DNA from 3 places in the Blautia sp. HCN-20427 genome. Region 1 is predicted to be linked to each of the others. Evidence: predicted binding sites of a transcription regulator. Region 1 holds the regulator's gene; each other region holds the start of a gene.
The links. The regulator HrcA, encoded in region 1, represses chaperone genes, less so after heat shock. The targets are predictions, from matches to a motif close to TGTTAGCACTCNNNNNNNNNGAGTGCTAACA.
Positions count from the first base shown of each region.

Region 2: a site for HrcA is predicted at 4,167-4,197, ahead of clpB (ATP-dependent chaperone ClpB). Genes of this name have one in related genera too.
Region 3: a site for HrcA is predicted at 8,976-9,006, ahead of htpG (molecular chaperone HtpG). Genes of this name have one in related genera too.

Region 1 covers NZ_JBBKBX010000009.1:91,473-102,313, forward strand. The annotation lists gene WKT17_RS07545 (AEC family transporter) at 1-729, opposite strand, end outside; gene dnaJ (molecular chaperone DnaJ) at 888-2,057, opposite strand; gene dnaK (molecular chaperone DnaK) at 2,156-4,033, opposite strand; gene grpE (nucleotide exchange factor GrpE) at 4,153-4,794, opposite strand; gene hrcA (heat-inducible transcriptional repressor HrcA) at 4,813-5,865, opposite strand; gene uvrB (excinuclease ABC subunit UvrB) at 5,996-7,984, opposite strand; gene WKT17_RS07575 (hypothetical protein) at 8,147-8,386, opposite strand; gene WKT17_RS07580 (MGDG synthase family glycosyltransferase) at 8,388-9,590, opposite strand; gene WKT17_RS07585 (glycerol-3-phosphate acyltransferase) at 9,594-10,217, opposite strand; gene WKT17_RS07590 (CDP-alcohol phosphatidyltransferase family protein) at 10,219-10,800, opposite strand; gene WKT17_RS07595 (sugar O-acetyltransferase) at 10,788-10,841, opposite strand, start outside.
Region 2 covers NZ_JBBKBX010000011.1:27,475-38,315, reverse strand. The annotation lists gene WKT17_RS08420 (sensor histidine kinase) at 1-487, opposite strand, end outside; gene WKT17_RS08415 (response regulator transcription factor) at 484-1,152, opposite strand; gene WKT17_RS08410 (DUF4250 domain-containing protein) at 1,293-1,466, opposite strand; gene clpB (ATP-dependent chaperone ClpB) at 1,480-4,077, opposite strand; gene WKT17_RS08400 (GGDEF domain-containing protein) at 4,353-5,513, opposite strand; gene WKT17_RS08395 (NAD(P)-dependent malic enzyme) at 5,724-6,899, opposite strand; gene WKT17_RS08390 (Ldh family oxidoreductase) at 6,943-8,073, opposite strand; gene WKT17_RS08385 (FadR/GntR family transcriptional regulator) at 8,245-8,967, opposite strand; gene hisD (histidinol dehydrogenase) at 9,054-10,319, opposite strand; gene WKT17_RS08375 (MerR family transcriptional regulator) at 10,493-10,841, shown strand, end outside.
Region 3 covers NZ_JBBKBX010000001.1:71,897-82,737, forward strand. The annotation lists gene WKT17_RS00330 (DegV family protein) at 233-1,072, opposite strand; gene WKT17_RS00335 (DUF5721 family protein) at 1,244-1,747, shown strand; gene nudC (NAD(+) diphosphatase) at 1,789-2,625, shown strand; gene WKT17_RS00345 (EAL domain-containing protein) at 2,644-3,267, opposite strand; gene WKT17_RS00350 (sensor domain-containing diguanylate cyclase) at 3,233-4,705, opposite strand; partial or broken gene WKT17_RS00355 (GGDEF domain-containing protein) at 4,722-5,132, opposite strand; gene WKT17_RS00360 (GGDEF domain-containing protein) at 5,153-5,593, opposite strand; gene WKT17_RS00365 (hypothetical protein) at 5,590-6,315, opposite strand; gene WKT17_RS00370 (hypothetical protein) at 6,287-6,598, opposite strand; gene htpG (molecular chaperone HtpG) at 6,857-8,905, opposite strand; gene WKT17_RS00380 (class I SAM-dependent methyltransferase) at 9,037-9,675, opposite strand; gene WKT17_RS00385 (aldehyde dehydrogenase) at 9,697-10,841, opposite strand, start outside.

The sequences.
Region 1 (10,841 bases):
CAGCAGAGCCAGCAGTATGGGAAAGACTGCAAACCGCAAAAGGGTAAACAACATCAGCCTGGTATTTTTCAGTACGCTTTTCACCTTCATATCTGCCATGGAAATGCCGATAACCAGCATGGAAAGCAGGGTGCAGGCATTGCCGTAATAACCGGCTGCAGTTTCTACAGCCTCCGGAAGCTGTATGTCAAACCAATAGATGCAAAAAGCCGCCATACAAGCTATAAGTCCCGGACTTAACATATCCCGAAAAGAAGTTTTTACACCAGATGTTCCCTTTTTCAGCAGCATAACGCCAAAAGTATAAATATACACATTAAACAAAAAATTGAACACAATCACATATACCATGGATTCTGGCCCAATAATTGCCAACGCTACCGGAATTCCGATAAATCCCAGATTGCCGAATACGGTCATGAGTATATAGGATACCCTTTCCTGCGCAGAAACTTTGAGTATTTTTACAAACAGCAGTCCCAAAACACTTAAAAACAGAAAAAAACAGATACCTATCATTCCCACAAATAACACACTGTCTCTGGATACAGACGATAAGTCTTCAAACATACTGACAATAATCAATCCCGGAGAACAGATATTGACAACCAGCGCAGACAAATCTTTGGAGGCATGTTCGGATATTATCTGCTTCCTGTACAGGACAAAACCGGTTAAAATCAAAAGAAATATCAGCGCCATTTGCTGCAGCACTACTACTCCACTCATAAATTCTCATTTTCTCCCTCTGTTTCTGTATGTTTCCCATACAGAAAACACATGATATTTATTATAGAGGAAAAAAATCCGAATTGCAATATGGAAAGCCATAGAAAAAGACTGCTGCCCGACAGGTTTTTCTGTCAAAACAGCAGTCTGCTTCTTTCTTAATTATCAAACATATCTTTAATGTCCTGCTTCAGCTTTTCACCGAATTTTTTCTTTTTCTCGCCAGTAGAAGGGCGGTTTCCACAGGCTTCATCAAATTTGCGCAAGGCCTCTTTGGCCTCTTCATTTAATTTGGTGGGAACCTGTACTACCAGAGTCACGTAGTGATCTCCTCTGACATTCTTATTTCTCAGAGAAGGTACACCCTTACCTTTCAGTCTTACTTTGGTATCCGTCTGCGTTCCCGGTTTCACATCATACATAACATCTCCGTCCACTGTACTGATGCGTACCTCACCGCCTAAAGCTGCCTGAGCATACGTAATAGGCGCAGTCGAGAATATGTTCATATCCTGTCTCTGGAAAATCGGATGGCGTGCTACAATAACCTCCACCATCAAATCCCCTCTCGGACCACCGTTTAATCCCGGTTCACCCTTATCCCGGATACGAATGCTCTGTCCATTGTCAATTCCTGCCGGAATGGTAACTTTAATCTTCTTACGGCTGGAAACAAATCCTGTACCGCGGCAATCTGTGCATTTTTCCTTTATCACCTTACCGGTTCCCTGGCACTCCGGACAAGTCTGCACATTCTGGATAGTGCCAAACATGGACTGCTGGGTATAAACCACCTGTCCGGAACCGTGACACTTCGGACAGGTTTCCGGAGAAGTCCCCGGCTTTGCACCCGTTCCGTGGCAAGTATTACAGGTATCTTTTAAGTTTAAATCCAACTCTTTTTCACAGCCGAAAACAGCTTCCTCAAACGTAATATGCACGGCTGCACGGACATTAGCCCCTTTCATCGGACCATTATTGGGGCGTCTTCTTCCGCCGCCACCGAACAAATCACCGAAAATATCGCCAAAAATATCACCCATGTCTGCGCCGTTAAAGCCGCCAAAACCGCCAAAGCCTCCGGCACCGCCGCCGCCCTGTTCAAATGCCGCGTGACCGAATTGGTCATACTGCTGCCTCTTCTGCGGGTCGCTTAAAACACCATATGCCTCCGTTGCCTCTTTAAACTTTTTTTCCGCCTCTTTGTCTCCCGGATTCACATCCGGATGGTATTTTTTGGCAAGTTTACGATATGCACTTTTAATCGCAGAGTCATCTGCGCCCCGGTCTATGCCCAGGACTTCGTAGTAATCTCTCTTTTCTGCCATTGGTTTTGTCCCTTTCTGTATATCGAAGCACATAGACATGGGCTGCCCGAAAACACCCCATGTCTATGCCTTTACTGATTCACTTTATACACCGCAGATTAAACTTCTCTGTAATCTCCGTCTACCACATCATCGCCATACGCTTCATTAGAGGCACCGCCCTGTGCGCCTGCTCCCATGTCCGGACCAGCCTGTGCACCACCCTGTGCCTGAGCCTGTTCGTACATTTTTGCAAAAAGTTTCTGTGCGCTCTGCATCAGTTTTTCTTTTCCTGCTTTGATTTCTTCTACCTGTGCATCGGTAATTTCATCCACATTTGCACATTTAGCCAGAACATCTTTCAATGCATTCAGGTCAGCTTCTACTGCTGTCTTATCGTTTGCGTCAATCTTATCTCCGGCTTCTTCCATAGCTTTCTCTGTCTGGAATACCATGGCATCTGCATCATTCTTTGTATCTACAGCATCTTTCCGCTTTTTGTCCTGTGCTTCGTATTCAGCAGCTTCTCTTACTGCCTTATCAATTTCGTCGTCAGACATATTAGAACCTGCTGTGATAGTGATGTGCTGTTCTTTCCCTGTTCCCAAATCTTTAGCGGATACATTTACAATACCATTTGCATCAATATCAAAGGTAACTTCAATCTGAGGAACACCTCTTCTTGCTGGCGGAATACCGTCCAGACGGAACTGTCCAAGAGATTTATTATCTCTGGCAAACTGTCTTTCACCCTGTACAACGTTGATATCAACGGCTGTCTGGTTATCTGCTGCTGTAGAGAAAATCTGGCTCTTCTTTGTAGGAATTGTTGTATTTCTCTCAATCAGTCTTGTCGCAATACCGCCCATGGTTTCAATAGACAGAGACAGCGGAGTAACGTCCAGAAGAAGGATATCTCCGGCACCTGCATCACCTGCAAGCTTACCGCCCTGTACAGATGCACCAAGTGCTACACATTCATCCGGGTTCAAAGTCTTGCTTGGCTCTTTGCCTGTCAGCTGTTTTACTTTATCCTGTACAGAAGGAATACGTGTAGAACCACCTACTAACAGTACCTGACCCAGTTCAGATGCGGAAAGTCCTGCATCTGACAAAGCGCGTTTTACCGGTTCTGCTGTTCTCTCTACTAAATCGTGTGTTAATTCATCAAATTTGGCTCTTGTCAGGTTCATATCAAAGTGCAGTGGTCCGTTGGCATTCATACTGATAAACGGAAGGTTGATATTGGTAGTTGTTGCAGAAGAAAGTTCTTTCTTTGCTTTTTCAGCAGCTTCCTTGATACGCTGCATAGCCATCTTATCTGCGGATAAGTCCACGCCTTCATTTTTCTTGAATTCAGCAATCATGTAATCTGCAACTTTCTGGTCGAAGTCGTCACCACCAAGGCGGTTATCACCTGCTGTAGACAATACTTCAATGACACCATCACCGATTTCAATGATAGAAACGTCGAATGTACCGCCGCCTAAGTCGTATACCATGATTTTCTGCTCTTTTTCGTTATCCAGACCATAAGCCAGAGCTGCTGCTGTAGGCTCGTTGATAATACGTTTTACGTCAAGTCCTGCAATTTTACCTGCATCTTTTGTAGCCTGACGCTGAGCATCGTTGAAGTAAGCCGGAACTGTGATAACAGCTTCTGTTACTTTCTCACCCAGATAGTTTTCTGCATCTGTTTTTAATTTCTGAAGAATCATTGCAGAAATCTCCTGTGGAGAATATTTTTTATCATCAATCGCAACTCGATAATCGGTTCCCATATGTCTCTTAATAGAAGAGATTGTTTTGTCTGCATTGGTTACTGCCTGACGTTTGGCAGGTTCACCAACCAGTCTTTCTCCTGATTTTGTAAATGCTACTACGGAAGGTGTAGTTCTTGCTCCTTCTGCGTTTGCGATAACTACCGGCTGTCCGCCTTCCATAACACCTACACAGCTGTTTGTCGTACCTAAGTCAATACCTATAATCTTTCCCATGATAAATTCCTCCTGAATTTTTCTTCTATGATGGATTGTCTGTAATTTATAAGATAAAATCTTCCAGGATTGCTCCTGTGAGATGAATATCGCATGATTTTTCAACCGAATGTTTCAAGTTAATTTGCCACCTTCACCATGCTGTGGCGAATCACAGAATCTTTATACATATAACCCTTCTGGAATTCTTCTACAATCACATTTTCTCCGGCTTCTTCATCTTCTATATGCATGACCGCATTGTGAAAATCCGGGTTAAACTCCTGTCCCACCGCTTCTATTGTCTTTACGCCCATCTCATCAAAAGCCGTCATAAGTTGCTTATAAATTTGAGTCATTCCTGTAGCAACAGGATTTTCTTTTTCATTCTCCGGTATCATTGCTAAGCCTCTTTCGAAATTATCCACTACCGGAAGAATTTTTTCTACAATTTCTTTTGCGCCTACCTGATACATGGAAGCTTTTTCTTTTTCTGTCCGTTTACGGAAATTGTCAAATTCTGCCATCTGGCGTTTTACCATATCGGTAAGTTCTTCTATCTTTTCGTCTTTTTTATCTTTTTTCTTTTTTCCGAAAAGACCTTTTTTCTCAGATGTTTTCTCTTCCTGTTCTGCTGCAGAATCTTCTGTTTCCGAGCTTTCTTCCTTGGAAACTGCCTCTTCTGCCAGATTCACATCATCCTCTTCCAGAATTTCTCCTGCTTCTTTACTGGAAATGTTTCCTTCTTCCATGGTATTATACTCCTTTTTTTCTTCTGACACGAATCTCATACCGCCTTTCTATGTTTTCTTAAATATATTGTCCAACTGATTTTTCAGCGTTTTCAGATTATCCATTACATTTTCATAATCCATCCGCTTCGGTCCTATAATTCCAATGGTTCCCTGCATGCCTTCGCCCAAATCATAGGTAGCGGTTACAACACTGCAGTCCTTCATAGTCTTCACGGGACTCTCATTGCCAATGTATACCTGAATCCCCGTATTCTCACTACCGTATTCACTTTCTGCAGTATCCTTTACAAACTCTGCCAGCGCCTGTTTCTCTTCAAATGCGGAAATCAATTCACTTGCTTTTGAAGTATCTGCCAGTTCCGGATATTTGAAAATGTTGGTTGCTCCGCTGGTATAAATCTTCATGTCTTCTTCGTCCGGTGCAATGGCCTGCGCTACGGCATCAATGACACTGCTGATTACTGCACTGTGTATTCCTGCCTGCTCCTTTAATCTGGAAATCATAGCCAGATTAATTTCCTCAATAGAAAGCCCGTTTAACTGCGTATTCAACAGAAGATTCAGCTTGAGAACGGTCTCATCATCCATGGGCTCTGTCAAATCAATAATATGATTTTTCACCAGATTACCCTCTACGACCACCACCGCCAGCAGCTGGCTTTCACCGACTCTGGAAAGCTGCAGGAATTTCAACTTATTCCGATGATAAGTGGGACTGGTAATCATAGTAGCATAATTCGTGTTAGATGCCAGGACTTTGACTACCTGTTTCAAAACCTTTTCCATTTTGTCGGTTTTCTCAATCATCAGTTCCTTGATTTCTGCGGTTTCCTTTTCCTTTTCTTTCATGAGTTCGTCTACATAAAGGCGGTAACCCATATCCGAAGGAATCCTTCCGGCGGAGGTATAAGGTTGAATAATGTATCCCAGCTCCTCCAAATCTGACATTTCATTGCGGATAGTTGCGGAGCTAAGATTCAAATCCGTGTACTTGGAAATGGTCCTGGAGCCTACCGGTTCGCCGGTTTCCAAATAAGTCTGGATAATCGCTTTTAAAATTTTTCGTTTTCTTTCATCCAGTTCACTTATGACTTCCATCTTTTGCTCCTTTCTTTTGTTGTTAGCACTCATTTAAGTGGAGTGCTAATATCTATGTTTTTAAGATAGCACCAGAGGTTTTATTTGTCAAGGGCTTTATAATTATTTTAGAATTTTCCCGGAAAGAATTTCAGTCTTCCAGTTCTTCCAGATTCTTTTTCAGTTCTATCATCTTATCACGCAGCTGTGCTGCCATTTCAAAATTCAGGTCTGCGGCTGCGGTCTGCATCTGTTTTTGCACCTGTCCAATGAGTTTTTCCAGTTCTTTCCGGCTCATGGATTCCGGGTCTTTCATCAGCTTGTCTTCTGTCTCTGCTACTGCCTTGGAAATGCTGATAAGGTCACGAACTGCCTTTTTAATGGTCTTTGGCGTAATGCCGTGTTCTTCGTTATATTTTTCCTGAAGAGTCCGGCGGCGCATAGTTTCATCCATAGCAAGGCGCATAGAGTCTGTCATTACATCTGCATACATGATTACTCTTCCCTCCGCATTGCGGGCCGCACGTCCAATAGTCTGAATCAGAGATACCTCGGAGCGCAGAAATCCCTCTTTGTCTGCATCCAGAATCGCGACCAGTGTAATTTCCGGTATATCCAGCCCTTCCCGCAAAAGGTTGATTCCCACCAGCACATCAAAAACATTTAAGCGCATATCCCGGATAATCTGGGTTCTCTCCAGAGTATCAATGTCTGAGTGCAGATATTTCACACGGATTCCCAAATCCTTCATATACTCTGTCAAATCCTCAGCCATGCGTTTAGTCAGTGTCGTAATCAGAATCTTATTTCCCTTTTCTACTTCTTTATTCACTTCTCCGATAAGGTCATCAATCTGCCCCTCTACCGGACGCACTTCCACCTTTGGGTCTAACAGGCCGGTAGGGCGGATAATCTGCTCTGCCCGGAGCAATTCATGATTTTCTTCATATTCCCCCGGCGTTGCCGACACAAAGAGAATCTGGTCAATTTTATCCTCGAACTCTTCAAAGTTCAAAGGACGATTGTCCTTCGCGGAAGGCAGACGGAACCCATAGTCCACCAAAGTCTGCTTTCTGGATTGGTCACCTGCATACATCCCCCGAATCTGCGGTATGGTTTTATGAGACTCATCAATAATAATCAGAAAATCATCTCCGAAATAGTCTATCAAGGTAAACGGCGGCTGTCCCGGCTTCAGACCTGAAAGATGACGGGAATAATTTTCTACACCGGAACAGAACCCTGTTTCTTTCAGCATTTCTATATCAAAGTTGGTTCTCTCTGAAATTCTCTGGGCCTCCAAGAGCTTGTCTTCACTTTTAAAATAATCCACCCGCTCTTTTAATTCTTCTTCAATGGCCACTGCAGCTTTCCGTATTTTTTCTATGGGCACTACATAATGAGAGGCAGGGAAAATTCCTATATGACTCAGGGAGCGTTTGATTTCTCCTGTCAGCGTATCAATTTCTGTAATGCGGTCAATTTCATCGCCGAAAAACTCTACTCTCACAGCTGTGTCGCTGTAATCTGCCGGAAAAATTTCCAAAACATCTCCTCGCACCCGGAAAGTTCCCCGGTGAAAATCCATTTCGTTTCTGTCATATTGAATGTCTATTAACTGACGGATAACCTCGTCACGGTCTTTTTCCATGCCGGGACGCAGGGAAATAATCATGTTCTGATAATCGTCCGGGCTTCCGATTCCATAGATACAGGACACACTGGAAATAATGATAACGTCTTTTCTCTCGCTTAAAGAAGAAGTGGCAGAAAGACGAAGTTTGTCGATTTCATCGTTGACTGCGGAATCTTTGGCGATGTAGGTGTCAGATGATGGGACATAGGCTTCGGGTTGGTAGTAATCGTAGTAGCTCACGAAATATTCGACGGCGTTATTCGGGAAGAATTCTTTGAATTCTCCATAGAGCTGAGCAGCCAAGGTTTTATTGTGCGCTATAATCAATGTCGGTTTGTTCAGGGCTGCTATAACATTTGCCATGGTAAATGTCTTTCCAGATCCCGTAACCCCCAGTAAAGTCTGACATTGATTACCTTCTTTGAATCCTTTTACAAGCTGGGCAATGGCTTGTGGTTGGTCGCCGGTAGGGGCATATTCTGATACTAATTCAAAATGATCCATAAATTCTCCTCTTTCTATTCATTCTTTAAAAGTAACCCACATCTGAACGTTTTATGTCGAGATTGTAATAATCCACTTGATATGTTTTTCCATCCGAAGCAGTATAGGCAAATTTTGCCCAAACTGATTCTTTCTTTAATTCTCCTTCTTTGAAAATATTCCTTACATGCTTCCCTGTAACACTTTTATCACGTTGAAATAATTCTGCCATTTGATCAATCGAAAGCCATACGGTATCATTTTCAACTCTATAATCCGCTTCACCGATACCGGACAATGGCCATTTGCATCCACACCCACATCATATCTTCTAATTCCAATTTCTTCAAACAATTCTGAATCATATTTTTTATGATGATTTCCTTTTACTAAAATCTTTTTTCCATTTAATTTGCTGATCAATTCATTTCTTTGAATTCTCCATAAAGCTGTTCGATGGCTTGTGGCTGTTTCGTGTAATCAGGATATCCATTTCATTGCTGTTTTCCGCTGTCACCTCTCTCTTTTCCTCCAGTAACGCAACAATCTTCTCCGCACTATCTCCCGGTATCACCTGCTGCTGCGCTGTCTGCATGGCTTCTGCTTTTTCTCGGTCTCTTAATAATTCTCTTCCCTTTTTCACCTGTCCCTCCACAGTTCTCGGGGCAATGGAAAGGCCATGCTTTACAAAAAACCGTTTGTTTGCCGTCTCACATCCCGGTATGGGTGCTGTATGCACAATGGGAATCCCGGATACTGCCGCTTCTGTAGAGGTCAGCCCGCCCGGCTTTGTATAAAGCATATCGCAGGCTTTCATATAAACCTCCATCTGCCGGGTCTTTCCCACAACAAAAATAAAAGAATCCTGCTTGTATTTTTTCTTCATTTTCTGAAACATTTTTTTATTATTGCCGCAGATGACCGTGAGATATTCCCCTTCTTCCCTTGTTCTGCAAAACTGCTGAGTCAGTTTTTCCAAATCTCCAGCCCCCATGCTGCCGCCCATTAAAAGATAGTTTACGCCTTCTAAAGGCAGGTGAAGGTAAGCTCTCGCCCTGTCTTTATCCGCCCGTCTGGAAAACTTCCCGCTGACCGGAATTCCCAAAGGCAGTAATTTTTCCTCCGGTATTCCTCTTTTCACACATATTGCCACCATTTCCTCATGGGCTACCACATAATAATCACATTCCGTCTCTTCCCAGAAGGGAATGCAGGTATAATCCGTCATAACCGCCACCGCCAGCGGCAGTTTTATTCCCTGCCGTTTCATATAAGTAATGGTTTCCGCAGGATATAGATGCGGCATCAAAATAGCATCAAAATTTTCTGTCTCTAAATAGTCCTTTAAATATTTTCCCATTTTTGCATTGACATAATACACCGGAGATTTCCGCATAATTTTACTGGCAGCCATCCCAATCTGGTAAACCGCACCAAATACATGGGGCATCTTTTTTACTGTATTTACATACACATCTCCCACCGTATCCGATACTTTCTGTCCTGCTAAAGTCAGATAATCGAACATCACCGCCTCATGTCCCTTTTGTTCCAATGCCTCTTTTACGGCAAACCCTGCCGCGTCATGCCCTCCTCCTGTCTTGCAGGATAAAATTAAAACCTTCATACATTAACTTCTCCTAAGCCCTAAACGTATCTGCCTTTCTTCCTTGTTTTTCCACTCTGCCGCATGTTTATTCATAACCACCCAGGAAATCAGCAGATTTCCCGCCAGCACTGCCGGCTGCAGATGAAACACCAAACCACTGACCAGCCAGCACAGATAAGTCACAATGGTTCGGTATCCGTGAGGTTCCAGTACAAGAACCAGGGAAAAAAGCAGATACCAGAAAACCAGCAGCCACAACCCGGTCAGCATAGGATACATCCCTAAAAGTACGCCGAAAGACACTGCAATGCCCTTCCCGCCTTTCTTCCGTCCCCCAAAAAGCGGGAATGCATGCCCTGCCACTGGAGCTGCCATAACCAAAGCAACTCCCATCCCCAATTTCTCAGGTCCCAGACATTTCAGCGCCCAATGCACCGGCAAAAGTCCCTTTAAAACGTCGCAGAGCAGTACCGCAATTCCACAGACAGCCCCGCCGTAGAAAAAGGCATTGGCTGTCCCCGGATTCCCGTCACTGCTCATACTGCGTACATCAATTCCTTTGATAACTTTCGGTATCACATACCCAAACATAAGGCCACCCGAAAAATACCCCAAAAGTATATAAAAAATAAATTCTATAAGCATGTCAGCACCTGCTTTCTTCCTGCTCCCAGTTCTTCCTCATTTTCCGAAATTCCGGTATGTACAAAAGCAGCGTTCCCGCCATAATTCCTATCTCCAGATAAATCAGAGTTTCTGCCGCCCCAAGGGAAATCCCCGGAAACAGCACCAGCATACACAGCACAACAAACAGACTGGCTGTGCACACTTTTCCAAACCATTTTGCTCCATCCAGCTTTTTTCCATGACGGAGGTTTATCAGCCCCATAACAGCCATGAAACCTTCCTTTACAAGCATAAGTGCCACCAGATACCGCATGGCTTCGTAACGAAAAGCCAGACACAGCGCAATGGCTCCGTGGGTCAGTTTATCTGCCAGCGGGTCCAGGAATTTTCCGAACTCCGTTATCATGTGAAACTTTCTCGCCACTTTTCCATCCAGAAAATCAGTAATTGTTGAGATTGCCACAATTCCTGCTGCCAGATAATAGTCTTTCATGCTGTCTGCTTTCAGATAAATCACGCAAAAGAAAGGGATTAGAAGAATCCTGAAATATCCCATACAGTTGGGTATGGAAAAGAATTCTTCCTTCTTTATTTTTCCCATATCAGCCCTTCTTCCTCTGCCCTCACATCAATTTCTCTGTC
Region 2 (10,841 bases), on a different contig from region 1:
CACTTTCAATACGGCTTACCTGTTCCTTCAAGGCTCTGGAAACCTCACTTCTGTGTTCATGAAGCATTAGGCGGATACTGGCAATGGGCAGTTTCACCTCATGTACCCAGGTTTCCACATACCGTTTAAATTCATTATTCCTGCGTATCTGCCCGAAAATCTCATCATTCATGGATTTTTCCATTTCCTGCATGACCTGACAGAAAATCTTTCCTTCCAAAAACTCCGGCTCCTCCAGCATTTCCATCAGAAGATACTTCTCCTTCAGCGTCTCCATCTGGCCTTCCATATGCGCGTAAAACTGCCGCTTCCTTCCATAATCATAAAACAGCACTCCAAACAAAGCCAAAAGTTCCACAAACAGAAAAAACATCTGCAGAGCAAAGGCTGCATGAAACAAAAGCAGCACCCCTTCCAGTACCGCTATGGCTGTAAGCTGTATCAGCAGAAAAATCCCATGGTCCTTCACATAATTTTTCAGATTCATACCAATATATACCCCTGTCTTCTCCGCGTCTCAATCATACCGGAAATGCCCGCCTCTTCCATGCGCCTTCTCAGACGGTTGATATTCACGGTCAGTGTATTATCATCTACGAAATCATTGCAGTCCCAGAGATAATCCATCAGTTCGTCTCTGGACACAATTTTTCCCCGGTGCTTCATCAGGTAATGAAGAATTGACATTTCATTTTTGGAAAGCACCACCTCTTTTTCCCCATATTCCACAGTACTGCGCAGCAAATTCAGCCGGACCCCCTGATACTCTGTCTCCTCTTCACTGCTTTTGGGCTGTATCCGCCGGAAAATGGCTTCGATTTTCAAAAGTAAGAGCGCCGGATTATACGGTTTTGTCATGTAATCGTCCGCCCCGTAACTCATAGCCAGAATTTCGTCCGTTTCCCCTGTTTTGCTGGTAAGCATCAGCACCGGGATATCCGAAGTTTTCCGTAGATTCCGCAGAATCTCCTGTCCATTGCTTCCCGGCAGAATAATGTCCAGCAGCAGCAAATCTGCTTCCGCCTTGCGCACCTCTTCTTCCGCATGTGCAAAATCCTCCACACAGCATACCTCATATCCGTTTTCCTTTAAAATCCCTGCCAGGGACTGCCGAAGCACTCTGTCATCTTCAATTACTGCTATTTTTTTCATCCCTATTCCAACTTTCTCTTTTCTTGTCTGTCCTGCCTCTATTATAGCAGGTTCTGGATTAAAAAAGGCAGAAAAAAACAGGAATACTCCATGAACTTCCGGCCAATGGCCGTATCTGTTCCTGAAGTATCCCTATCGGATTAAATAAACTGGTTTCTGCCTCTGTCGTATTCGTAGTCAATTCCCGCCAATTTCGCTGTTATTTCCTCTGCACTCAACTCTTTGTCCTCACAAAGTGCTGCAAAGGAAGGATAAAAATCACGAAGCTGTGTGTTTACATAACTCAAAAGCATTACCGGATCTTTTGGTATCATGGCTGCCTCCTGTTTATGAGGGCTGCACCTTCTCTGCATGAGCCGTCAGCTCCCCGTTTTCCACATCCAGGATAATCCTGCTGTCCGTGCTGATGTCCCCGGAAAGAATCAGTTTCGCAGTCAGTGTTTCCACATATTTCTGCACATATCTTTTCAGTGGACGGGCGCCGTATACAGGGTCATATCCGCCCTCAATAATATAATCTTTTGCAGCTTTTGTCAATTCTATGGATAATTCCTGGTCTTTTAACCTTCTGTTCAAATCTGCCATAAGCAAATCTACAATGCCGCCGATATTTCCTTTGGTCAGAGGCTTAAACATAATAATTTCGTCCAGACGGTTTAAAAATTCGGGACGGAAATGGGCTCTCAAATCCTTCTCCACAGCCTCCTTTGCTTCCTGCTTAATCTCACCGTTTTCCTCGATTCCCTCTAAAAGATACGGCGAACCGATGTTAGAAGTCATAATGAGAATGGTGTTCTTAAAGTCCACGGTTCTGCCCTGGGAGTCTGTGATTCGTCCGTCATCCAGCACCTGCAGAAGTACGTTAAAGACATCCGGATGAGCCTTCTCGATTTCATCAAAAAGCACGACGGAATACGGTTTTCTTCTGACAGCCTCTGTCAGCTGGCCGCCTTCCTCATATCCCACATATCCCGGAGGCGCCCCGATAAGTCTGGATACGGAATATTTCTCCATATACTCACTCATATCAATGCGAACCATATTCTGCTCATCATCAAAAAGCGTTGCTGCCAAAGTTTTTGCCAGTTCCGTCTTACCTACACCCGTAGGTCCCAGAAACAGGAAGGAACCAATGGGCTTTGTGGGGTCTTTGATACCCGCCTTGGAGCGGATAATGGCGTCTGTCACCCTGGTGACACCCTCATCCTGTCCGATGACTCTCTTGTGCAGTTCATCTTCCAGGTGCAGAATCTTACTTCTCTCACCCTCCGTGAGTTTTGCCACCGGAATTCCTGTCCAGCGGGAAATAATTCTGGCAATCTCCTCATCCGTAACACTTTCGTGCACCAGAGATAAATCCTGATTTTTCACCCGCTCTTCCTCTGCTGCCAGCTGATTCTGCAATTTGGGAAGTTCACCGTACTGCAGCCTTGCCGCTTCGTCCAGGTCATAATTTCTCTGAGCTTTCTGAATCTGGTTATTCATGTCCTCTATCTGCTCTCTTAATTTCTGCAGACGCTCCACCGTGGATTTTTCATTGTCCCACTGGGCTTTCTGAGTATTAAAAGCGTCCCGCAGTTCTGCCATTTCTTTTTGTAAATCTACCAGACGATCCTGGCTCAGCCGGTCATTTTCCTTTTTCAGAGCCGCTTCTTCGATTTCCATCTGCATAATCTTCCGGCGCATTTCGTCCAGTTCCGTAGGCATGGAATCCAATTCGGTCTTAATCAGGGCGCAGGCCTCGTCCACCAGGTCAATGGCCTTATCCGGCAGGAAACGGTCGCTGATATAACGGTCGGAAAGAGTTGCCGCAGCCACCAGGGCGCTGTCCGTAATCTTTACTCCGTGGAATACTTCATACCGTTCTTTCAGTCCACGAAGAATCGAAATCGTGTCTTCCACTGTAGGTTCATCCACCATAACCGGCTGGAAACGACGTTCCAGTGCCGCGTCTTTTTCAATGTATTTGCGGTATTCATCCAGGGTTGTAGCGCCGATACAGTGCAGCTCGCCTCTGGCCAGCATCGGTTTCAGCATATTTCCCGCATCCATGGCGCCGTCTGTCTTTCCGGCTCCTACGATCAGGTGCAGCTCATCAATAAAGAGGATAATCTGCCCTTCGCTCTTTCTGACTTCTTCCAGAACGGCTTTCAGACGTTCCTCAAACTCACCTCTGTATTTGGCGCCTGCCACCAGAGCGCCCATATCCAGAGCGAAAATTTTCTTATCCTTTAAGCCGTCCGGCACATCTTCCTGCACAATACGCTGGGCAAGCCCTTCCACAGCCGCTGTTTTACCCACACCGGGTTCACCGATAAGCACCGGATTATTTTTCGTCTTTCTGGACAGAATCCGAATCACATTCCGGATTTCACTGTCCCTGCCGATAACCGGGTCCAGTTTCTGCTCTCTGGCTTTTTCCACCAAATCCTGTCCGTATTTATTCAAAGTATCGTAAGTGACCTCCGGATTGTCTGTGGTGACTCTCTGGTTTCCTCTCACGGTACTTAAAGCCTGCAGGAAACGTTCCTTTGTAATACCATACTCCTGCCAGATTTTTTTCATAGACGGGCTGGGGTGATTCAAAAGCGCCAGAAGCAAATGCTCTACGGAAACGTATTCGTCTCCCATATTAGATGCCTCGTCCTCCGCACTCACAAGAGCCTTATTCAGGTACTGACCGATGTAAGGCTGACCCCCTGAAACCTTCGTTCTGGCATTTAAGGCCTGCTCCACACGGTCCAGAAAATGCTCTTTCTGAATCTCCATTTTCTCAATGAGTTTTAAAATCAGGCTGTCCTCCTGATGTAAAAGGTTATATAACAAATGTTCCTGCTCCACTTCCTGGTTGCCGAATTCATAAGCAGTCTTCTCTAAGTTCTGAACAGCCTGAAGTGATTTCTGTGTAAATTTTGTAATGTTCATAAAATCCCTCCGTTTTGGTTATCCTATCTTCGGAAGAAACTCCGAATGTTGTTTACTTGTTCTATTTATATTATAACAATATCACATTCTGTTAGCCAGGTCAAGGGTCGAGTGCTAATTTTTTTGAAGTTTTTCAACCTTGTCATTCTATTCCTGCGATACTCTTTGACTTTTCATCATAGACTTCTTCACACCTTTTCCACTGATTTCTCTGCGCCTTATTGCAGCAGTATTTCCGTCTCCCTGCAAACAGCATTTCAAAAAAACCGACAGAATCACACAGATTCCATCGGCTCCTCTTTTTCCTTTATTCTCATTTTGTCCTGATACATCTGTTCGTCCGCCCGTTTCTGTGTATCCCTGATGTCCTTATCCAGCTTAGGGTCAAACTGCGCATATCCCACAGCAAGGGCTACCGGCACTTTCAGCTTATCTGCGTATTTTCGGAACCTGTCCTTTATGCTTTCAAGAAGCGCTTCCGGCTCAGGCTGGTTCTCCATCAGCAGGACAAATTCATCACCGCCGTAGCGGTACGCTGTAATCCGGGCTGACTCCACACTTTGTAAAATCTTTGCCGCATTGATAATGCAGCTGTCTCCTATATCATGTCCCAGACAGTCATTGGCCAGCTTCAGGTTATTGACATCAATGACCACCACAGTCATACCTTCCATCCGCTTCCGGGCATTCAGATTCTCTCTGTCTGTTTCATAGGAATTTCTATTCTTCAGCTTTGTCATAAAATCCGTATTCGCCATATCCCTGTATAAGGGATTGGAAATTCTCCGGAAAATCAGAATGGACGCGGCAATAGCAATCCCACAGAAAGTCACGCACACCGCACTTACCGACTTGGACACTTCCTGAAAAGTCGCTGCCTCTACATCCGCTGCAAGTTCAATTCCAAGAGCCCCGATTACCTTCTCATCCTCATCGTGCAGGGGAAAATAAGCAATAAATATGTCTCCCCAGTCCGTATCCATGATTTTATCCGGCAGTACCATTTCTCCTTTCAGTGCGCTTTCCAGTTTTTCCTGTATTTCCACCTCAATCAGGTCTCCCGGATAACGAAAATCATCTGCTGTTTCGGGCAGACCATCCACTACATACACTAGCTTCCCTGCATCATTTTTCTTCGCCGTATACAGATACCTTAAGTCACCGATATCCCGAACTTCTTCCATCTGATTCTTGAGTTTTTGATAGCTTTCCTTATTCATATCTTCTTTGCTGTTAATATCTGAAAACGTCTCCGGCGTCAGTTGGTGCTCAATATATTCCTGTATGTTTTTCACACGTCCGGTCAGACTTTTTAGTACGGAACGATAATAAATCTGAGTGGTCACGAAATATATAGATAAACTGGATAAAATCAATATCGTACTCAGCAGCATTGCTACCTGCCGGTCTACTCGTGAAAAATACCTCTTTCTCATTTGTATACTCCCTTATTGTATATATCCTTGCCCATTTTAACACAAAAAGAAAAAACAAGGAATCCTTATCCTATCCTTTTTTCCTTTACCGCGGCTTTTTTATTTATTATGACTTACTTCTGTCTTTCTTTTCCGGTATCTGCATGTACAATTTACCGAAAAATGGAACTGCCCCTGCAGTCCCATTTTCCCGTCTATTCTTTTTCTGTTTTATATTCTTGCAACTTTGGTGTCTCTGGCAGCTTTGGCTACTGCTTTCGCCACTGCCGGGCCTACTCTTTTGTCAAAAGCTTTGGGAATAATATAATCCGGGGTCAGTTCCTCTTCTGTAATCAGTCCTGCCAGAGCATCTGCTGCCGCAATCTTCATTTCATCATTAATATCTTTTGCCCTCACATCAAACGCTCCGCGAAAGATTCCCGGGAATGCCAGAACATTGTTAATCTGGTTCGGGAAATCGCTTCTGCCTGTTGCTACCACTTTCGCTCCTGCTGCTTTGGCCTCTTCCGGATAAATCTCCGGAACCGGGTTGGCGCAGGCAAAAATAACTGCATCCTTTGCCATGCTCTCTACCATTTCCTTTGTCACTACTCCGGGTGCAGATACACCGATAAAGACATCCGCACCCTTCATCTGCTCTGCAAGGCTTCCTGGCTTTTTCTCCAGATTGGTGATTTTACTCATCGCTTCTTTTACTGCATTCATGCCCTCTTTTCTGCCTTCGTAAATCGCTCCGTTTCTGTCACAGAGGGTAACCTTTTTATATCCTGCTTTCAAAAGCAGTCTGGCAATGGAAATTGCTGCCGCACCGGCGCCGTTCATAACAATGGAAACGTCCTCTTTCTTCTTGCCAGTCAGCTTCATAGCATTATTTAAGCCTGCCAAAGTAATCACTGCCGTGCCATGCTGGTCATCATGAAAAATAGGAATATCACATTTCTCTTTCAGTTTTTTCTCGATTTCAAAACATCTGGGAGCCGCAATATCTTCCAGATTGACACCGCCGAAAGAACCGGAAATCAGGTAAATCGTATTTACAATCTCATCGACATCCTGTGATTTAATGCAGAGAGGAAATGCGTCTACATCTCCGAAAGCTTTGAACAACACACATTTTCCCTCCATAACCGGCATTCCGGCTTCAGGGCCAATGTCTCCCAGTCCCAAAACGGCAGAACCGTCTGTAACCACCAGGCACATATTCCATCTTCTGGTAAGTTCATAAGATTTCTCTACATCCTTCTGGATTTCCAGACAAGGCTGTGCCACACCCGGCGTATAAGCCAAAGACAGGTCATCCTTGGTTTCTACCGGCACATTTGCCACAACCTGAATTTTTCCTTTCCACTCTTTATGTAATCTCAATGATTCTTTTGCATAATCCATGATACGTCCTCCTAATCCCTACTTTTTCCGTCTATGGGTTTGATTAATAATTTCCTGTGAAAAACGTTCCGTCTCCGGGCAGTTCATAGTCCTTAAAATAAGAATGGAAATCCAGCTTCAGATAAGCACAGAGATTTGCCAGTTCCGCCATAGTATTGTCATTTACAGGAATTCCGTTCTCCCTTCTGTCCTTTTCTGCAAAAATTTCCTTTTCTCCGTGGGTGTAGATTTGGCTCTCGCCTTCTGCTTTCGGACTTTCCCGTAAAGCTTCCAGATATTCGGATAAGTGTGCCTTAATTTCCTCCGGGTTTCCGAAAATCTCTGGATTTATTGCTGCAAATCCATGACAGATACCTGTTTTATCCGGGAAAGTACAGCATTTTTCTGAGGTAACCCCCATAGAAAAAATAGAACTGAATAATTCGCACAGCATACCGTATCCATATCCTTTATGACTGCCGCTCACTTCCTTATTTCCTCCCAGAGGCATAATACCGCCGCCGCGTTTGGAAACAATATTTTCCAGTACCGTGGGCGCCTGTGTGCTTTCGTGTCCGTTTGCATCCAAGGCCCATCCTTGCGGAAGAGGTTTGTTCATCTTATTGTACATTTCCAGCTTTCCTCGGGTTACCACCGTGGTAGAACAGTCAAAGAGGAAAGGATAGGGGTCTGCCGGCATAGCTACCGCAATGGGATTGGAGCCCAGCATGGCTTTTTTCCCGAAAGTAGGCACCATAATCGCTTCGGAATTGGTGCAGGCCATTCCCAACAGTCCCTGGTCGCTGGCCATCTTTGCGTAGTAGCCGGCAATTCCAAAGTGGTTGGATTCTCTTACTGTCACAATACCGATTCCCGTTGTCTTCGCTTTTTCAATCGCCTTATTCATGGCAAAAATAGAAATCAGCTGTCCCATACCGTTGTGTCCGTCAACCACTGCAGAAACAGGTGTTTCAAACACTACCTCCGGTTTTTCCTTTGGGTGAATCGTACCTTTTTCAATTCCTTTGTGATACCGCACCATACGCTGCATACCGTGACTTTCTATTCCGAACAAATCCGCAGTCAGCAGTACATCTTCGATTTCTTTGCTTTCCTTTTCACTAAATCCAAAAGCTCTGAACACATCATAACAAAAATGTTCCAGAACCGGATAACTCCATTTTACATATCCCATAACGTGGCCTCCTGGTATTCCATTATCTTTATTGGTATTACCAATCTTTAAACGAATTATACCACCACAAAATACAAAATGCAATGGAAAAAAGAGAAATAATGCCTGTAAACTACCTGGATATAAAAAAAGCCGCCGCATTTTTTTATGCAACAGCTTTTAAGCTCCGTTTCAGACCTGTGTATTCTCTTTTTTCCGGTCTATTTCCAATATATAATTTTCTATGGTTTTCATATGCTCCTTCATGCAGATTTCAGCATCTTCCTCCCGGTGCTCCACAATTGCGTTCACCAGTTTCCGGTGCTGTTCATCCATCTGTGAAACGGAATGTTGTTTCTGCATCATATAGCTTCGGATTCCTGTAATGATGTTTTCCGTCAACTGGGCGGAGGCGCTCATTACGGAAAACAGCATGGGACTTTGCGCCATTTTTCCGATTTTGATATGCAAATCCCGGTCTAAGTCTCCTCTGACTCTTTCTTCCTCTGCCGCGTCCAGTCTGGCCAGAATCAGCTGGAGTTCTGCGGCGTCCACCGGTGTACAGTTTCTGGCAGCCAGACGGGCAGCCTCTACTTCTAGAGCGCTGCGAAGCTGCTGATTATGGTAAACGCTGCTGTTGTTTAACCGCAGCAATATGGACAGCGGCTCGATGAGACTGTTTTCCAGGTTTTCGGATACATAACTTGCCCCTCCCCACACCGTCTTGATAATCCCCAGCAGAGCCAGGGTTCTTAACACTTCCCGCACCACAGGACGGGAAACCCCTAAGGCCTCTGCCATATTCCGTTCTGCCGGAAGCGCATCTCCCTTTTTCAGAGTTCCCTCTTTGATATTTTCAATAATCTGGTCTAAAATTTCCTCAAAAGGATTTTCCTTCTCAATTTTTCTAAACATAGCTTCCTGCCTTTCTCTTTCTATAGACAGTATATAACAAGCACTGCCTGTCAGCAAGAACCCATTTTCAGAGAAAATCCCAACTTTTATTTCTTTTCCCGCACTTCTGCGGCTTCTGCGTGTCCCATGAGACCTTCGCCCTTTGCCAGTCTTGCCACCAGCGGCGCCAGTTCTTTCATGGCTTCTTTTGTCATACTCTGGTATGTGCAGGTTTTTAAAAAGGTGCCGACCCATACGCCGCCTGTATAACGGGCTGCCCGGAGAGTGGGAAGCGTGTGGTTGGTTCCGGAAGCATAGTCTCCAAACACCTCTGCCGTATTTTCACCAATAAAGAGAGAACCATAGTTGTAAAGCTTTTCCGCCATTTCTTCGGCGTTTTTCATATTGACTTCCAGGTGCTCCGGCGCATAGGCATTTGCCAGGTCTGCCATCTCTTCTTCACTGTCTGCCAGAATCACTTCTCCGAAAGTATTCCAGGATTTCTCTGCAATTTCTGCGGTAGAGAGCATGCTCAGTTCCTTTTCTACTGCTTTTATCACTTTCTCTGCAAATTCCTCATTTGTGGTTACCAAAATTCCCTTTGCATTAGGGTCATGTTCAGACTGCGCCAACAAGTCTGCGGCCACCACCTCCGGGGTTCCGCTGCCGTCTGCCAGCACCATGACTTCGCTGGGGCCTGCCACAAAATCAATGCCAACCTGACCGTAACACTGGCGTTTCGCTTCTGTCACAAAGCGGTTTCCTGGTCCGACAATCATATCCACGGCCGGAATTTCCTCTGTCCCGTAGGAAAAAGCAGCCACTGCCTGGGCGCCTCCTACGGCATAAATCTCATCCACGCCTGCAATGTCCATGGCAACCAAAGTCTTGGGATTGATAGCATTGGTTCCTTTCATCACCGGAGAACAGGCTGCCACCCGCTTTACCCCTGCGGTTTTTGCAGGAATAATCAGCATTAACGCTGTAGAATACAGGGGATAATTCCCACCGGGCACATAACAGCAGCAGGATTCCACCGGAAGAATCCTGTGTCCTAAGAAAATTCCCGGCATGGGGCTGAAATTTGCCAAAGGCTTTACCGTTTCTCTCTGTGCTTTGGCAAATGCCCGGATATTTCCTGCCGCTTTCTTTAAGTCCTCAATCTCCTGCCCGGTAAGCTGGCTGTATGCCTTCTGTATTTCTTCCCGGCTTACCTGCAGCCTTTCTCTGGTGCAGCCGTCAAACTGCAGATTATAAGCTTTTAAGGCTTCGTCTTTTTTGCATCTTACTTCCTCTATCATGCGGCTTACCGTTTCTGTAAGATTTTTTCTGTCCTCTTCTGTTCTCTTTACCGCTTCTTTTAAAACTTTCATCTCCACACACTCCCGTTCTGATTTTTCTGTCTTCGGCTTTTCTTTCTGGAAACATTGTAAAACCTTTAGTTTCCCCTGTGTCAACGGTCTTTTTTCGGGATATTTTTCCAAAACCTTGAGTATACTAAAGATTTATGCTACAGTGGTTTTATCAAAACCGGGAGGTCCTTTTCATGCGTATCGGTGAAGTATCCAGACGTTACCACATCTCCGTGGATAACCTTTATTACTATATTAATTACGGGCTTTTAGTCCCCCCTAAGCCCAGGGGCCAGTATGTATTTGATGAAACTGTACTTCAGGATTTGGAATGGATTCTGGAATTAAAAGAACTGAATTTTACCCTTCGGGAAATCCACATGCTGCTTTCCCTCAAGCGTATTTCCGGGCTGGCGGATTCCCAGGATATGGAAGAATTAAAGGCTGTTTACGAGGGCAAGCGGGAATTCTGCCTGCAGGAAATCAGCCGAAAACAGGAAATTATCCGAAGACTTGATGAAAAAATCGCGGCTCTGAAAGAAA
Region 3 (10,841 bases), on a different contig from region 1:
CTGGTTGTAAAGTTACCAACTTATAAAATTTGAGCTTTTAACTCAATCAATAAGGCAACTTCCGTTGCCAATCGGCAGTTGACCCGGCTGTCCGTATGGCCTTAATCCCTTCCGGGATGGTCACATAAATATTTGCATGGAATCTGTCGAACTTTGTATCCCATAGCATTTCTACTATATCTGATTTTTTTCTTCCTGTCAATTCCTTTGTGAGACAAATTGCAAAACAAAACTATAAGACTACAATCACGCCTCCGTCATTGGCATACATGGTGCTGACACCTGCCGTATCCAGAATCACCACATCTTTTACGGAAACTCTCTGCAAAATCGCCTCTTTTACAATTTCCGCTCTGGCCGGACAGTTGCAGTGGCTGATAGCCAGCACCTTTTCCTCGCTGTCCTTTGCCCTCTGGGCAACATAATCCACCATTTTCATCATGGCCTTATTAATGCCCCTGGCCTGGTCCAGCTGCACAATGGTACCTTCCGGGGTGGACCCCATCACCGGCTTGATTTTCAGCGCAGATGCCACAAAGGCTTTCAGATTGCTGAGTCTTCCGTTTTTGCGCAGAGTCTCCAGATTCTCCAGGACAAAGTATGTGTTCTGGGAATCAATGTACGCCTCCACCGTTTCAACGACCTGCTCAAACGCCATGCCCTGCTCCTCGCACTCCCGAATCTTCATGGCAATGAGCGTTTCCCCTACCGAAGCAGAACGGGAATCAAAGACATATATTTTCTGCTCTGGCCGGTTCTCCAGAAGAAGATTTTTTCCCAGCACGGCGCTGTTGTAAGAACCGCTCAGATTAGAAGACAGGGTGACTGCATATACACGCTCTGCACTGCAGTCATAAGCCTGCATATACCGCTCCGGAGAAGGGCAGGAAGATTTCGGACACTCCGGACTCTGTGCGGTCTTTTTCAAAAAAGCGCTTTGGTCAAAGGTTTCATCATCTATAATATCCTCTCCTTCTACCGTAAGCGTCAGGGGGATACTTTCTATATTTTCATCTGTTTTCCAGCTTTCGGGCAGTTCGCCGCAGCTGTCTATCACTATTTTATAACTCATTTTCAACAACCTCTTTATGTAGTTTTTAATACCATGTCTTATAATAACACAAAGCCTGCTATTTGAAAAGGTTTTTTCCGGGAAAACTCTAGGATTTTTTCTGATTTTCGTTTATACTGTTCTTATCTGTGTTTCATGCAGTAATTTTTAGAGAAACGAGGGATTCTTACTATGATTGCTCTGCAGATTGTGGACTTAAAGGATTTCATGTCCAAGCTTCTTATCGGCAGTACCTTTGACAGCTTCTGGCTGTGCGAGGCCTCTGTCACCACCTTTGCAACCTTTACCATTGACGGTACTCTGCATACAGACTTTTACGATACACAGGAGGCCCAACTCCTCCAGACGCAAAAGCAGACTTATTCGCTCTGGCGGGATATTAAACCCTTTTGCTTTTCCATGATGAAAGGAAAGAAAACACCTCTTCACTTTAAGATTGTATTCCGTCTTTCCGAAAAAAATACGGAAAAACTTCTTTTGGGAAATCATCTGAACTTTTCCTCTGATGATGTTTTCGGGTTATTTGTCAATTTCCAGTATGACGGAAAGACACTGACCTGTACCACTGGTACTTCCCTAAAGACCTTTACCCTGGATAAATCCCTTGACCACGTCTGGGACGATTTGATTCAGAAATTTTTCAGACAGCAGCAAATCCCCTGCGAAAAACTGTAACTGATTTGTCTTACTTTATTTTACATTCGGAGGTAATCAACATGATTCAGGACCTTGATTTTCATTGCTATCACAACGAATACACCCACGCACAGCCTGAGAACGGAGATTTCATTCTCTCCTTCCGCAGCCGGGAAATCCTTGGCGCCATAAGAGACGGGCTTCTCACCTTCCCCACCTGGGAAACGCTCTCTGGCAGCCAGAACCTTTCTCCCAGTGCCTGTATTTATCTTTTTTCCATTGACGAACAAAGATATTTCCTGCTTTTTGATTATGAGGCAGAAGAATTTGCAGACTTTACATATCAGGATATTTCCATTTTCCGCAGTATGCAGCCTAAGGAGCAGTGTTTCGGACTTGTCACCGGCTTTCATCTCTACAACTGGTATAAAGGACGCCGGTTCTGCGGAACCTGCGGACACAAACTCATCCATGACGAAAAAGAGCGCATGATGTACTGTCCTCAGTGCCAATCCACAGAATATCCTAAAATTTCTCCAGCCGTCATTGTGGCGGTTACCAACGGGAACAAAATTCTCATGTCAAAATATGCGGGAAGAAACGCCAAACGCTATGCCCTTATTGCGGGATTTGCAGAAATCGGAGAAACCCTGGAGGAAACCGTAAAAAGAGAGGTCATGGAAGAGGTTGGTTTAAAAGTGAAGAATATCCGCTACTACAAGAGCCAGCCCTGGGGACTTTCCGGCAGCCTTCTGGCCGGCTTTGTCTGCGATTTGGAGGGAGAAGATACCATCACCTTAGACAAAAACGAACTGGCTGTGGCACAGTGGTTTGAACGGGAAGAAATCCCCTATGACGACTATGATGTCAGCCTTACCCGTGAAATGATGATACAGTTTAAAAAAGGACTCCTTTAAACCAAAGGAGCCTTTTTTCTACATATATTTTTCCGTAAATTCAGCGGCACAAAGAGGTTTGCTGTAATAATACCCCTGTCCGTAATCACAGCCTGCTTTCAGAATAAAGGCTTCGTCTTCCCAGGTTTCCACGCCTTCTGCCACAGTCGTCATGTTCATTTTCTTTGCCAGCTGTGCAATCTGTTCCATCACAATCTGCTGCTGCCATTTTTTATGACCCGGCATTTCCATCAGAAACGCTCTGTCCAGCTTCAATTCATCAATTTCCAGACTGCACAGAATGTTCAGAGAAGAGTAGCCGCTGCCGAAATCATCCATGGAAATCTGGAAGCCCTTTTCTTTCAGTTCCCGGATTCTGCTGTTTAATCCTTCTGCATCCCCAAGAGCCAGGCCCTCCAGAATTTCCAGGGTAATCATCTTAGCCGGCACATGGTACCGTTCCATGATTTCACACAGATTTTCCACATATCCGTCCTTGTAAAACAACAGTTTGGACTGATTGACCGAAATGGGAATGGCTTCCTTTCCTTCATCCATCCACTGGCGAATCTGACGGCATGCCAGCTCTACCATATACAAATCCAGTTCTGTACAGAAACCATTCTGCTCAAACAGCGGAATAAACTGATCCGGAAAAATCATCCTGCTGCCGCTTCTTCGCTCTGTCCAATGCAAACATGACATGACTCATAAGTTCTTCCCGCTTCACAAAACTGCCGTTTATCTCTGCCCCGGTCACCACCCCTGCATAAATCATCATGCGGTACTGCCGGTTGTAGTGCAGAAAGAAATCACGAATGTGCTCTGTAATCTCCTCCAGACGCCTCTGCACAAGGTTTTCATCTGAAGTTCTCATGAGTATGTAAAACTTATCCGCAGTTTCCCGGCAGAAGAACTCTCCCTCAAAAACTGCCTCATCCAGCACCTTTTTCACATAGCACAGCAGCTGGTTAGCCACTTCATCTCCAAAAGTCTCATTGATAAACTTAAACTTGCGGATGTTCATGGCCACCAGACTGAAATCCCGGGTACTGGCAATGGTTTCTTCCAGCATGTGGGAGAACTTCACCATATTATAACTGCCTGTCAGCTGGTCATAATAGGCAAACCGCAGAAGTGCTCTGCTGTTTCGCTTCATCAGACGGGCGCCATACAGGATACACATACCGGAAAGAGCCAGAAGCAGGAAGAAAATAATCCTCGTAATCAGAAGGTTCTGGTACAGTGGCTCGCTGATTCCCCGTTCTGTGGCAGTCAGCACCAGATACCAGTCATGAACCCCTACCGGCTCTGCAAACATCCGGCAAGTCTGCCCATTCTCATTGACCTCCATAAATTTACTTTTTCCCTGTTCCAACATGTTCTGAAATGCTGTCCGCTCTTTTTCAGAGAGAAGAATATCAGAAACAGAGTCTGCCTGATCTCCGGACTGGGCAGGCAGAAAAAATTTTCCGTCTGTCCCCATAACCCGAACCTTTGTCTGTTCACTGAAACCACTTTTAATACTTAATACATCAAAAAACACCGACGTGCTTTCACAGGCCGTCAAGGCGCCTACCACCGTTCCATTTTTCTGTACAGGAACTGCATACGCAATGAAATCTTCATCTGCTGCGCTGTCATGATAGACATCGGAAACCACGCTTTTCCCGTCCCAGGCTTTCTGAATGCTCTCATAGAAAGTGGAATCCGTCTCTTCTGCCTTCATATTTTCTTCCATGGCGCCATTGACGGTTACGCGGATTCCTGTTCCGCCCTTTTCAAAGTATCCCATCTGCAGGAAGCTGTTCTCATTGTTGGATTCATACAATCCCTTTGCAAACTGGCTGCTGTCTATGGTTCCGCTGAACTCCATAAAACTTGACAGGGTATAAAGAGTTTGCAGGTCTGTGTCAATTTTTCTGTTGATATTGGTTCTATGCCTGTTTGTCTCTGTCACAATCTGATCTTCGATTTCATTCTGAAACGTATGATTCAGCAGGATGGAAATGCCTCCGCTTCCCATTAAGAGCACAAGACTCACCAGAGTAAAGAAAAGTGTTATCTTTCTCAGACGCTTCTGCATTCCTCTTTCATCCATTTTTATATCCCCTCTCTTATGCAATCCAATATTGATTCCTGTGTTTGTTTTTCACCTCATAAAGCGCTCTGTCAGCCCTTTCATAAAGGCTTTCAAACGTAATTCCTTCTTCCACAAGGGCAATGCCTATGGAAGCGCTGACTGTCACTTCTTTTCCGTCTTTTTCGTAGGTTTTTACCAAAATTCTGTTTATCTTCTCCGCGCAGAAACGAATATCCGCTACGCTCTCCGCATCCTTGATAAACAGCATAAACTCGTCCCCTCCGATTCTGCATATCAAATCCTTGGCTCGGATAACGGATTTCAGGCTGGCTGCTGCTTCATGCAAGGCCTTATCTCCTACTATATGACCCAACGTATCATTCACTTCTTTGAAATGATCCAAGTCCAAAAGAAACAGAGCACATAGGTCGGAAGTATTTTCTTTTTCCTGTTCTAAATATGCTTCTACTTCTGGTTCTTCAAGGCTGCTCTGGCCTGATCCTGAATCACCGTTACATCCGTTTCAGAACTGTCGCCAAAGCTGATACCTCTGCGAAACCGAATCTTATATTTCGGTAAATCCATCCCCTGAAAGGTATTAATCTCCCTTACTATGGCATTTAACCGCTCCTGGATAACCTGAAAATTCGTTTCCTTCATACATAAAAAGAAATGATCCATTTCTGTCCGGGTAACAAACTCTCTGTCTTCTTCTTTTAACGCCTCCGCCATTACAGCATAAAAATAGCGAAGCAGTTTATCTCCGTTTTTTGCGCCCAGATTTCTGTTCACAATCTTAAAGTCCACCGAATCCATCATAACAATGGCATACTGTTCTGCAATATGCTTTCTGCAAAGCTGCCGATATTTTATCTGAAACTCCAGCTTATTGATTCCTCCGGTCACCTCATCGGAAAAAGCCAGGTGTTCCAGTTTCTTTTCCCCCTCGCTGTAGCTTTTAAACAGCAGGAAAAATAAGCGCCGAACACCAGCATAACCACAACCAGATTTCCCATCATTTTCACTACGTAAGAATCAGAAAAACCGGAAAACAAATCCGCAGAAACAATGGTTACAGCTGTCCATCCTCTTCTTTCCAGAGGCTCGTAAGCCAGGTAATACCTCTTATAGCCGGGCAGAAGGATACGGAAAACGCCGCCCTTGTGGTTGCTGATATTTTCTTTCATACGTTCTGCATTTTCCAGAATCTCTTTATCTTCCTTCTGTCCTACGACAAGATTCCAAAACGCCATGCTCTCTTCTTCCCCGGAAGACAGAAGTACCTGCTCCGTTTTATCTACCACATAAGTACTGCTTTTTTCCTGGAACGTTTTAGACATCATAATACTTGTTATTTCTTCTGACGAAGCTGCTGCCCACAAAGTTTTTTCTTCACTGGCGCTGCCTGTCTTTACGGCATAGACCATTCGTTCCTCTTCCATACAGGACGCACAATGTCCTTCTCTTAATTCCTGCCCAAACACATCGTTTTCTGTCAGTTCTTCCCTGTTTACATCCTCAAAACCTTTTCCAGCAAGCTGTACCTCTCCTGTTTTATCATCATATAGCGCAATAAAATCAAAACCATACAGCTTCCTCTTAGTCTCCAGGTAACTTTCTATATCCATCCCGGGGTTTTTCTTCTGTCAGAGTCTCGGCCAGTCCCGTCATCATGGCTGTATTGCTGCTGATTTCCATGTCTATCATATCAGCCCGCTGCTCCACATAATTCCTTACATATTCTTTTGTGGTTTTGGCATCCTTTGATTTCATTTGAATGGTACAAACTACAGAATATATAACAATTCCCAGGGAAAGCATCCCCAGCAGCAGCATGTGAACCCGCACTTTCAGCCTTCTGCCGCCCATACTGTTCAGATACTTCTTTTTCTCTTTTTTGTATGCTTTCATATTCTTCATTTCTCCCTTGCCGGCTCTGTTTCCTTCCGGGACATTTTCTCTATGCGTCATTTTCTCTCATACTTACCCATTTTCGAGCATTATTCTAATACACTCCGCATTATTTGTCTATATGTTTCTCCAAATTTTTACAGTACCATCCTCCTAAATCCAACAGGCTGTACCTGTCTTCAAAAAGGAAAGAGCAGAAACTCCCATACGGATTTTTCTGCTCTTTCCTTTTGTTATTTTTTCTCGTAACTGCCTGGTTTATTTTGCCAGCAACAGCATAATCTCATTGCTTCGGGCTACAAATTTTGTCATTTCCTCCGGTGTCAGCTGTCTGTGGCTGATTAACGCCAAATCATAGAGCTGTTCACAGAGAATCTGTGTCTGTTCTCCTTCTTTGTGCTCCAGTACATACTGCACCAGTTTATTGTTGGCATTTAATACCAGAGTTTCCTGTCCGCCGAACATAGACGGGTCCATACCATACATATTGTACATTTTCATCATTTCCTGCATACGGCGGTTTTCTTCTGAAATCGTCATCATGGAAGATACCTTCTCGTTTTTCAGGCTTTCCACTTTCACGGTCAGATTCTCTTTTTTCAAAGCTTTTTTGAAAACTTCTGACAACTCTTTTGTCTCGTCTTCCAGATTCTTTCCTTCCTCTTTCACTGCTTCTGTCAAATCTGCATCAATGCGAAGGAATCTGACTGTTTCCTTTGCCTGCTCTACATGAGAGATAAATGCAGAGTCAATGTTGTGCTTCAGAATCACAGCATCCTGTCCCTGTTCTTTAAACAGATTGATGTACTGGCTCTGCTGTACTTCATCTGTGACATAGTAGATATTGGTCTTCTCCGGCTCTTTCTGTGCCTCGTCTTTGGTTTCCTCCAGAACTTCTTCCTTTGTATCTTCCGGTGTTTCTTTTGCATTCTCTTTGATACAGTCTTCCAAAGTCAGATATTTTCCGTCAATGTTCTTATACAGAATGTAGTCCATCATTCTTTCAGAGAACTTCGTATCTTTTAAGCAGCCGAATTTGATAAACGGATTGATGTCATCCCAGTATTTTTCATAGTTTTCTCTGTCTGTCTTGCACATACCGGTCAGCTTGTCTGCTACCTTTTTGCTGATATAGTCAGAAATTTTCTTCACGAATCCATCGTTCTGAAGGGCGCTTCTGGATACGTTCAGCGGTAAGTCCGGACAGTCAATCACACCCTTTAAAAGCATCAAAAACTCCGGAATCACTTCCTTAATGTTGTCTGCAATAAATACCTGGTTGTTGTATAATTTAATGGTTCCCTCAATGGATTCATATTCCATGTTGATTTTCGGGAAGTACAAAATACCTTTCAAGTTAAACGGATAATCCATATTCAGATGAATCCAGAACAGCGGCTCTTTGTAATCCATAAAGACTTTGCGGTAAAAAGCCTTATAGTCCTCGTCTGTACATTCATTTGGGTGCTTCATCCATAACGGGTTGGTATCGCTTAAAGAAACCGGACGCTTGTGGATTTTTACCATTTCCTTTGCAGGGGAAACTTCTACCACTTCTTTTTCGCCGTTTTCGTTCTCTTTTTCTTCGGTTTTGGCCTCTTCGTGAATGTGCTCTACAACTACATCGTCTTCTCTGACTTCGGATTCTTCTACCGTTTCATATTCCTGCGGCGCATTCGCCTTGGACAGGAATATTTCCGTCGGCATGAAGGAACAGTATTTCTCAATGACTTCTCTTGCACGGTATTCGTTGGCAAACTCCAGGCTGTCTTCATTTAAAAACAGGGTAATTTCAGTACCCACTTCTGTCTTATTTCCCTCACCGATTTCGTATTCGGTGCCGCCGTCGCAGGACCAGTGTACCGGCACAGCGCCTTCCTTATAAGAAAGCGTATCAATCTGCACTTCATCTGCCACCATAAATGCAGAATAGAATCCCAAACCAAAGTGTCCGATAATCTGGTCTTCGTTTGTCTTGTCTTTGTATTTCTCCAGGAACTGGGTTGCACCTGAAAAGGCAATCTGGGTGATATACTCTTCTACTTCTTCCGCTGTCATACCAAGACCGGTATCAATAAATTTCAGGGTTTTCTCTTCCGGATTTACGATAACCTGGATTTTGTTTTTATGATTTTCCGGGAAAGTATACTCGCCCATGACTTCCAGCTTTTTCAGCTTTGTGATAGCGTCGCAGCCGTTGGAAATCAGTTCACGGAAAAAAATGTCATGGTCTGAGTAGAGCCATTTCTTAATAATCGGAAAAATATTGTCACTATTAATTGATAAAGTACCACGCTTATTAGCCATGATAATGCATCTCCTTTTTCTTCATTTCTAAAAAACATATTAATACGCAGGGGAATAAAAGTCAAGAGAAAATTAGCACTCATTTTCAGTGAGTGCTAATAATTTATAAATTTTATATTTTGTTTAGATTTTCATTTTTCCACTTTCTGCCCTACGATAAAAATATTGGGCGGACTTTTATGCAGATTCACAATCTCCAGCACTAAAAAACCGTGCTTTTGTATTCTCCGCATAAGCCCAATAGGGGTATCAAAGGCCACATACGGCATAAGATGCAGTTTGCTTTTCCAGAACTTCTTTATGGCTTCTTTTGACAGACTTCTGCCAAGGCAGTCCGTAGCCGAAATAAAAAGGCCGCCCGGCTTTAAGACTTCATAAATTTGCTCCAGCACTTCCTCCTGATTTTCCATATAAAGCAGCACATTATAGGCGGTCACCACGTCAAAGGATTTCGCCGGAAACTTCCTATCCTTAAGGGTTCCGCAGTGAAAGGAAATATTCTGTTTTCCCAGTTCTCTGGCTTTTTGCTCTGCACGCAAAAGCATTTCCCTTGAACTATCTATTGCGGTAATTTCCTTCACGCAATCTGCCAGCTGCATGGTCACAATTCCGGTGCCGCAGCCGATTTCCAATACAGTATTTTCCTGATTCAGAAATGCCGCAGACCGCTTTACTGTCTTTTTGTAGGCATTTTTATAAACCTCCAGAACCTGGCTGTCAAACATCCGGGAGCGCTTGTCCCAGAATCCGGATCCTTGTTTTTCTTTCATATTCTCCACGCTCCTTTCCGGTCATCTTAAAAACATACGCAAAAGCTGCTTTTTCCCTTTGGTATAAGGCTGATAGCGAATGGGCAAATCCAGCCAGCCGGCTTTCTTTACCATACTCTTGGTATGGCTGAAAGTGTCAAAGCTCTTCTTTCCGTGGTAACTTCCCATACCGCTGGCTCCTACTCCTCCAAAGCCCATGCGGGAAGTAGCCAGATGAATAATGGTGTCATTCACACAACCGCCGCCAAAGGAAAGATTCCTCAAAATCCTCTGCTCTGTGTCCGGATTTTTCGTAAAAAGGTAAAGAGCCAAGGGCTTTTCTCTGTCACGGATAAAGGTTTCTGCTTCTTCTATGGTGTCATAAGTCAGCACCGGAAGCACCGGACCGAAAATTTCTTCCTGCATAACCGGGGAATCCGGAGAAACATAATCCAGTACAGTAGGGGCAATCCGCAGACGCGCTTCCTCGCCAAATCCCCCTTCCAGAATTGCCTCGCCTTTGATAAGTTCCAACACTCTGTGGTAATGCTTTTTGTTTATCATTTTGGGATAATTGGGATTCTCCAGTGGATTTTTTCCCAGCATTTTATGAATCCACATTTTTACATAGTTCAGGAAAGGCTCTTTCACACTTTTCTGCACCAGAAGATAATCGGGAGCCACACAAGTCTGACCGCTGTTCAAATATTTCCCGAATACCAGACGCCTGGCCGCCAGTTTCAAATCCGCCGTTTCGTCTACGATACAGGGACTTTTTCCACCCAGTTCCAAGGTCACCGGCGTCAGATGGACAGCTGCTTTTTCCAGTACCAGCTGTCCCACCGCTTTTCCGCCTGTGAAGAAAATATAGTCAAAACGCTGCTCTAAAAGGCGGCTGTTCTCTTCCCTTCCCCCCTCTACCACGGCTGCAAACTCCGGTGGAAACACTGCCGAAAGCATTTTTTTCAGCACTGCCGATACATGGGGCGCATAGGCAGACGGCTTCACAATACAGCAGTTTCCTGCGGCAATGGCGCCAATCAGCGGTTCCATACACAGCATAAACGGATAATTCCAGGGAGACATAATCAGTACCACCCCGTATGGTTCTGTCATTTCAAAACTTTTTGCCGGAAACTGGGCCAGAGGAGTCGGCACCCCATTTGGCCGCATCCAGGCGGAAAGGT